2 regions of the Desulfosporosinus sp. FKA genome follow, and region 2 is predicted to be linked to the other one. Evidence: riboswitches for the same ligand, from Rfam matches in the RefSeq annotation. Region 2 holds a riboswitch; the other holds the start of a gene.

The links. A riboswitch is a leader RNA that binds a small molecule or an ion and turns the genes downstream of it on or off. The one in region 2 is predicted to bind cyclic di-GMP.
Region 1: another riboswitch for cyclic di-GMP. It lies ahead of B5771_RS13665 (hypothetical protein); the one in region 2 lies ahead of B5771_RS23280 (methyl-accepting chemotaxis protein).

The regions. Positions count from the first base shown of each region.
Region 1 covers NZ_NAHZ01000029.1:166,093-170,276, forward strand. The annotation lists gene B5771_RS13650 (helicase-related protein) at 1-75, shown strand, start outside; gene B5771_RS13655 (ImmA/IrrE family metallo-endopeptidase) at 355-867, opposite strand; gene B5771_RS13660 (helix-turn-helix transcriptional regulator) at 920-1,336, opposite strand; cyclic di-GMP riboswitch class I at 1,571-1,658, shown strand; gene B5771_RS13665 (hypothetical protein) at 1,732-1,947, shown strand; gene B5771_RS13670 (sigma-70 family RNA polymerase sigma factor) at 2,247-2,663, shown strand; gene B5771_RS13675 (recombinase family protein) at 3,225-3,932, shown strand; gene B5771_RS24335 (SHOCT domain-containing protein) at 3,950-4,111, shown strand.
Region 2 covers NZ_NAHZ01000034.1:433,027-437,210, forward strand. The annotation lists gene B5771_RS23270 (PfkB family carbohydrate kinase) at 1-402, opposite strand, end outside; gene B5771_RS23275 (hypothetical protein) at 471-833, opposite strand; cyclic di-GMP riboswitch class I at 1,160-1,243, shown strand; gene B5771_RS24460 (hypothetical protein) at 1,203-1,376, shown strand; gene B5771_RS23280 (methyl-accepting chemotaxis protein) at 1,449-3,161, shown strand; gene B5771_RS23285 (fibronectin type III domain-containing protein) at 3,237-3,854, opposite strand; gene B5771_RS23290 (cellulose biosynthesis cyclic di-GMP-binding regulatory protein BcsB) at 3,851-4,184, opposite strand, start outside.

The DNA of each region.
Region 1 (4,184 bases), on a different contig from region 2:
TTGCGATACAATCGCTTAATTAAAATACTGTCGTTATATCAACTGACATTAGGCAGCCAAGACAAGAGGAGTTAATAGAGATAATCAGCAGAGAAATTACCGGAAATCGACAATCAGCTATTTATTAATTTAAGTCCATTTTACAAAATGGAAATATAATGTGCACCGAGTAGTCTTTATTTCGGTATATTTTACACAGAAAAATCTAAAAGCATCAGTCATCCAAAAGCCCCTCTTACAGAGCAGTAAGAAGGGCTTTCGTGTTATTATCTTTATCTCCGCTCAACAAACCAGCGGCCGATATTATTTTCGGTAATTGAGACATTACCCTCAAACCCTCCTTAGAAAGAACGGTTATCTGATCAAGAAATCTGAGCGTGGTGTATAAGCTGTATTGAACGAATAGCCTCTGGAGTTCATATCTCCCAGCTTTATCAGCATGAGGTTAATATCTGTGTTCATCATGGCTGCAATCTGGACAACGTCATAACCTTCACGGGCATACTTATGAACCTCATCATCGGGAAGAAGCAGTGAAGCCGCAAACAAATTGGCTTCATACTCAGGACGTGTATTCATGGAATAAAGAACGTATTCACGGAACGGACTGTCATCGGCAAGATTCCGATGATGTGCGTCATGTCCGAGCTCATGGGCGCATACCAAGGTCTGCACCTGTTCCGGCAAGTTACCATTTAAAAAGATAAAGCGGTTGCGCTGAATCACGCGGTAAAGCCCTTTCAGCTTAGTGAAGTCATTGCGGAACAGAACCTCAATGCCCAGCTCGTCTGCTATGGCAAAAGGATCACGCGTTCCGAAGCGCTTGATATATTTTTCAGCTGATTCAAAAATAAGCGCCTTGTTCAATGAATTCCCCCCCTATGCTAATTCTATCACAGCAGCAGTCCGAAAAAACGGACTACTCCTTGTCTGCTTTACGATACTTTTTCGGCGTGTACTTTTTGTTTTTCTCCTTGGCTATCCAATAAGCGTCGGAGATTGCTCTCATAACGGCATCCAAATCCTCGTCATCCATGTCGCCTCCGGCAAAAAGGCCGTTGACCTCTGTGATGAGCTGCTGAGCGTACTTCTTTCCCCGGTAGCCGTATTTTTCTCCGGCAGCGTTTATAAATTCCTCATTCTCGGTCAGCAGATAATTCGTATCAACACCTAAAACTTCAGCCAGCTTCCCGTACACCTCGCGTTTTTTAGGATAGCAATCTCCGTTTTCATAGCTGACCATTGTGCGGAGAGATACTCCGACTGCCTGCGCCAGTTCCGCCTGCGTCATGTCTTTTGCGACGCGGGCATTTTTTATTTTTTCTCCGAATTTCATGTAGACCGCCCTCCTAAGTATAAGCAGGTAAATTTCATGTTATATATTGACAAATACAAGTAGATTGCATATAATTCAAATATGCAGATAACCTGCACATTCATAATAATTCATGTTGCATATGGTGTCAAGAGTTATTTCTTCTGTGAAAATGATTGAACCCAACAGATTGCCGGGAAATTACCGTCTGCAAAGCGCATGACGGCTTTAATTACTCTGACAGCTAAAAATAGATAAAGTTAAGGGCAAACCTGTCTAAAGGCAGGGACGCAAAGCCGAGGGTCTAAAGCGTTTGACGCGCTATGACAGCCTGGTTGCCGATCTTTGCGAATGCCTGCCCTTTTTCAGAGCAGGTATTTGTATTGATAGAGATAAATGATGCAGGAGGGTATGAGATGGTAAAAAAGAAAAGGCTCAAATGTCCAAATTGCGGACGCCGAATTGCTGATTACAGCGGAAATGCTGAGGCACTGGCCCTGTTAGCTGAAACGAGTGAGGCTGAAAGTGATGTTGTAAACGTAAAGTGTCATCTATGCAAGTCTCAGGTTTCAATTTTGCTGGACAATAACGAGGTCTATGAGAGTAAGAAGTTCTCAGACCTCAAGTTATAAGGCGACTCCACAATCAAATAAATGAACTTATGATATTCGATTCCAGCGCTTGACGCTATCCTCCCCTTGTAAAGCGGAGTGATTATAAAGGTGCCGGCCGGGCCTGACGAGTAGCACTATTGCTATGCGTCAGGCCCGGCCGGTTCTGCATTAGAAGAAGCTGCTCGTTTGGCTCCCCAGAAAGGAGCAAAACGAGTGGCTTTTATTTTATGCAATAACAAAACAGCGGCTCGCTGCAGATCTCCTCCGCTTGTTCTTCATTTCCGGATTTTTAGATTCTCGAAATGGAGGACAAGCTTATGAATAATCATGATAAAAAATATACCCTGCTGGTCAGAGGGACGCGTGTCACAGTGACCAAGGAGGTCTACAAAGCCTATTACCACTGCCGGGACAGAGAAAAATACCTGGACAGGCTGGCGGGGGATAACAATATCTCGCTTGAAGGATGCAATGAGAAAGGCATCTCTGTGGAGTATACAATTTCTACTGCAGAGGATTCCATGGAGGATGAAATTGTTCAGCGTGATATGATTAAAAGGCTTCAACAATGTCTGTTGCTGCTAAATGAATCTGAACGCCAGCTGATTATAGCGCTTTATTACCTCAAAAAAAGCGAGCATCAATTGTCTGCAGAAACAGGTATTCCTCGCATGACCATACACAATCGCAAAAAACGAATATTTGGTCAGCTCAAAAAACTTTTAGAAAAATAAAAGTTTTTTGGTCCAACCCCTCACTTTTTTCCCTAAAGAAGTGAGGGGAATTTTTTATTCTCCTGTTGTTCTTTGAAAATATTATATCCGGCAGCATAGATACATGAGCTATCCAGCCGTGTGAAAAGCGGCAGCGACGTTGACGGGCGCGCCAAGACTGCCTGCGGATGAATTTCATCCGTCGAACCGATGGCATCGAAGGTGACGAGCGGGAACGCCCGGTCATTGAACGGTCCGTGGTGGACTGTTTCGCAATGAAATGGACAGTGATAATGCTACTTCCGTCCAGCCACAGGCTTAAGCAATGGGGGCGGCTCCCAGAGATCCTGGGGGAGGTAAAATTCTTATGGTGTTTGCTTAACCGGCAAACCGTTTATGCTGCCGCCCTGAGAGCCGCAAGGCTTTTCCGCTTCGGGAAGTAGTGCCGAATAGAAGCGGCAATTCGTAATGAAGAACAAGCAGATCATTTTTGATCTCAGAAACAATGCGGCAGGGCTATTTTTTTAACGCCCTGCCGTATCCTTCTGAGATTAAATTCAAAATATCAGGGAGGAAAACGAAATGGAAAAGGAAGCATTGGCTGAATTGCTAAAGAAGGAGCTAATTATCGGTTACGTGTACGGGCTTGACGGAGAGAGTCAGGAATTCTATTTTGAGAAATCCCCGTCCGGCATTGCAAGCTTTATCATGCTGAAAAAAGAGCATGCGGACAAGATGGTTTTAACAGATACGCTGGACAGGCTGGTTCTGGACACCTTCGGCGAATTTATCAACCGCTGCCCGGATCAGAGGCTTCTGAAAGGGATCACTAAAGAACTGGTACCCATGCAGCAAGGCGAAAAGGAGCCTGTAAATATTCCGATTGTGAGCGTTGATGAGGCTCTTGAATTTTTAAGCCATGGAAGCCAGAAGCGAGCATGGATTTACTGTCGGATCGACGCGCCGGAGGATACCCACGGCGCTCTGAAAGGCCAGAAAAAGGAACTTATGGATTACTCCGAACAGATGGGATTTGTTGTTGTCGGCGAATCAGTGGATATAGGAAGCGAGCTGGATTTTGACCGTACCGGTCTTGCGGAGGTCATGAAGGCTGCCGGAAATAGCATAATGGATGTATTGCTTGTAAAGAAGGTTGACTGCCTGAAGCGGGATACAGCCAAATTACTGGAGCTTCAAAGAGGTCTGGATCAGCTGGGCATTGAACTTTATTCGCCGTTGGAGGGTCAAATCCAATTGGAATATCAAAGCCCATCCCTTTCTCTGCAGTAAAATAGGGGGTGAGCGATATGTCAAATAATCAGACGGCCAATGAAGTCAAGTATAAGGCAGCGTTAAAGCTTTTGGATATCTTGCTCCGAAACGGCCTTATCTCCCCTGCTGAGTACAAAAAAATCGATGAATTGAACCGTCAAACGTTCACTCCGGAGCTTTCCAAGGTATATGCGTAAAAACACCTGGATATCTCAAAGCTTGTGTGGTATTGTGTGTTGCTGACAGGAGTCAAAAACGAGAGAAAGGAGA
Region 2 (4,184 bases):
TCTTCTGTCAATATACTTTTGGTCTGCCATAGCCCCTACCCCGTTGGCATATTTGCCGCTTCTCTCCAAACTTTCATTTCTCAGAATTCCCGCTAAAAGGCCTGCTGCGAACCCATCCCCTGCCACCGTATCGATAACGTTTCCAACGCTGTATCCGGGAACAAACAGTTCTTCAGATTGATGACGTAAATAGCAGCCTTTCGGGCCTAATTTTATGGCAACAATTGTACTTCCTTGAGAAGAAAAATAATCCGCAACCTTATCAATATCCTTTATTCCCAGGAGAAGCTCTGCTTCATCAATACCTTCCACCCCGAGGGTACTGGCTGCTGAGTTTTTGCGATATATTCGCATGTTTATTATTATGAAACCACTGAAACTGATAAAATCGATAAAGCCCAAGAAGCACTCCGCATTCGGAAGATTCTTGGGCAGCAAATTTTATTTAACGTCTAGATTCTTGATTCTTCTTAACCTGTCTTCGTTTCAGACATGTAACCTAGCGTCCTTTTTCTTATCATATAATCATCCGTGTCAATTTCTCCGCGGGCATAGCGCTCATTCAGCAATTCAAGAGCTTTATCACTCTGTTTATTAACTGAAAGGAGAAATTTGCCTAAGTGTTTAACAGTATAGAATATTAGCAGGAGAACAGCGATTACGATAATAAAATGCAGCCCCATGTTAATTAAGGCGTAAACGTTTAAACCGTTATTTATTACATTGCTGCCGCCACTATTGGGAACAGAGAAATTAGAACCAGGAGCATTGGGAATAGGCGAAATATGCCCCTGACCACTTCCAAAGCTAAAGCCGCCGCTGTAGGGATTCATGGTTCAACTCACCTCCTTTTTGTTCTAACGTTACTCTAAACCAGACATTTGGTATTTTCGTGACTAAAGTGTGATTGTTATATCAAGGTTTCGTATCAATTGTTGATAACGCTTAATCTTAAAGAAAAAACAACAGCAAAAATCCCCATCGTCATGGGAAAGCAAGGAATATAAACGATGGAGTTATAACACCAATTTGAATGATACGATGCTATAGTTTAATAAATTTTGATAAAGTCATTAAGATACTGTCAACATCAACATTCCAGAAATTAAAGGTAGTATTATAACTATATGAAAGAGTTCTGTACAAAAAATTATGGGATGGACGATAAAGGCAAACTTGGCGAAAGCCAAGGACGCAAAGCTATGGGTCTTCCAGTTAAGCTGATGACTGCCAAGCTTCCAAAACGCTCAAATCGCCATACCGCAAAGGTGTGGCGATTTGTATTTCCACCTAAAACCCTAATAAAAGGAGGGCTCAAAACCTCAGCAACAGATGCTGTGCTTAAAGCGAATGATGAAAGAAAGCGTATGAAGTAAACAACTGTAAAAGTGCTAGACAAGATAAGTCAACTAATTTTGCCAAATACCAATAATTTGGAGGTGCTATGTATGAGTTGGTTTAGGAATTGGGAAATTCGAAAAAAGATTTTAGCCTTGGTCATAATAATGGTATTTTTCATCTGCGCAGTGGGTATTGTTGGTTATCACTTTAGTACCCTAGACAGTTCTCAAATGGATGATATCTACGCAAATTACCTTCTGTCTGTCAAGTACATAAATGATGCACGAGCTATGTCCAGAGCTGATGAATCAGATACCTTTCATTACTTTTTGGTCAAAGACAAAACCACTCAACAAAAGCTGGCAAACGAGATCAATTCCCTCTCCGCTGACTTTGATAAAAGTTATGCTTCTTACTTGAAATTAGCTAACAGTTCTTATGAAAAAGAAAGAACCGCTAAAATCAATCAGGAGATTACCGCCTATAGAACTGCACAGCAAAAAGCAATCGCGCTGGCCAATCAGGGAAACCCTAATGCTTATGAATACTTCACCAATAACGCTCAATCACATCTTGACACCTTAAATACAACGATGCAAGATCTTGCTGATTTCTGTGCCCAAAAAGCTGATACTATCTATTCCCAAAATCGCTCTGCCAATATCGATGCCCAAAGGGTAATCATTGCTTTAACTCTCATTGCGGCTCTTTTGGGTCTACTGATCAGTTATCTTATTGCTAACTTAATTACCATTAATCTTAAGAAAGTCTTAGCAGGAGTAGAACAAGTTTCCAATGGTGATTTAACGGTCGAAGATGTTATTGTCGAGGGAAACGATGAGTCAGGTAAGCTGGCCCAAAGTTTTAACCTTATGAAAAAAAATCTCCTTGAACTGGTTAACCAGGTTAGTCATACCTCAGAGCAAGTAACCGCATCATCAGAAGAACTTAGTGCCATTATTGAAGAGAGCACACAAGCCAGCAATCAAATCGCTTCTTCCATGGGACTTGTGGCAAGTGAAACCGAAAAAGAGGCAATAGCTATTGAGGACGTAACTTCTTCTATTGAACAAATTTCTGCCAGTACACAGGAAGTTGCAGCCAGCAGCAATGAGATTGCCGATTCAATGGCTACAACATTATCGACAACTCAAGCCGGGCAAAAAGCTTTGGACGAAGTAACTCTACAGATGAATAACATCAGTGAAGGGACAAATACAATTCAAGAACGCATTGAAGACCTTTCAATCAGCTCTGAAAAAATCAGCGCCATAATTCAGTTTATAACTCAAATCTCAGAACAAACCAATTTACTGGCTTTAAACGCCGCAATCGAAGCAGCAAGGGCAGGAGAAAATGGCCGGGGATTTGCTGTAGTCGCTGAAGAAGTACGCAAACTAGCAGAGCAATCACGAGTATCCACAACAGAAATCACCTCTCTTATCGAGCAGAATAATAAAAACATTCATTTAGCGGTTACCGCAATGGGCCGTGAAGTCGAAAATGTCAAAGGGGGACTTGAAGTCGTAAATCTTGCTGAACAATCATTTAAAGAAATCAGCAAGCTTGTAGAATCGGTGACAACTCAGATTGAAGAAATAACAGCAACGATTCAACAAGTAGCGCTTGGTACTCAGCAGCTGGCAACTTCGGCAGAGAAAATCGACAATTATAGCAAGGAGACCTCATCCCAAGCCCAAACAGTATCTGCGGGTATCGAAGAACAAACGGCATCAATGGAACAAATAGCCTCCTCCGCCAGCAGCCTGGCTTCCTTAGCCACTGAACTTCAAAATGTTATTGGTAAGTTTACTCTTTAGAACTTTGCATCACTAAGGACTGTACCAAAACTTGTTGGTGCCCTCATTGAATAAAGGCGTTCTCACTCCACTACATTAGTAAGCGAGAACGCCTTTGGCTTTTGCGCTGGTCTCAGCGCCAACCGAATTTGCAAAATAACTTTCGACACCGGTACTCTTCAAAGAGCTTATTTTGTAAAAATATTCGGTACTGGGATTAAGTCCTGTGTCCACATACTCTGGGGTCTTAACGTTGGCAATCTTACGATACCCTCGTTCCCGATCTGCCGAGCGGTAAACGTTATAAGTTGTAGCATACGAAGCAGGATCCCAACGCAATTTAATACTAGTACTGCTAACAGGAATAGTCACTAGCCCTTCAGGTATTCCCGGATAAAGTGTTTTCGTTTTTTTTGTCGTATCTGTCGTTGGTTTTACCTCACGGCTTGAAGAGGTGATCGATTCTGATTTAGGAACCGAAGCGGACTCCTTTGTATCTCCCTTGGTGTTATTTTGCAGGGTGTATTCATGCCAAAAATTATTCAAGGAACTCTGGATCGACTGTTGTTCCAAGTTTGGCAGCGGCGCCAGATTGCGAACAGATGAGTAGGCTTGGGGAACCGACTTCTGTTTCCAGATAAATAAAATCAAAGAAACAGTAATGATTGCTGATAGCAAGAGAATTATAATAATCGCTTTACCCTTTATTTTCATTGTCTGCCTACCCTATCCCTTCTTCGAATCAGCCATAAACTGCCAAGTGTGAGCAGCAGCACTGCTCCTACAACTACGGCGTATCCGAGGACAGGTCTTTGTTGAATAACGTTGGGCTGATTTCTTTGATTTTCCACTGTCGGGGATAAGGAGGTAATGGTTCCATCAGCCGAAATAATACTTAATTGTCCGGTTACTTGATCCACCAATTTACTGTTGGAAAGAATCTCACTTACTCTACTGAGAGAATCAGCTTTCGTCCCAAGGACTACAAAAAGAGGCTGCTGTTTATTCCAAGGCACTGTGGCCGCCTCAAGTAGAGCCGCTGTA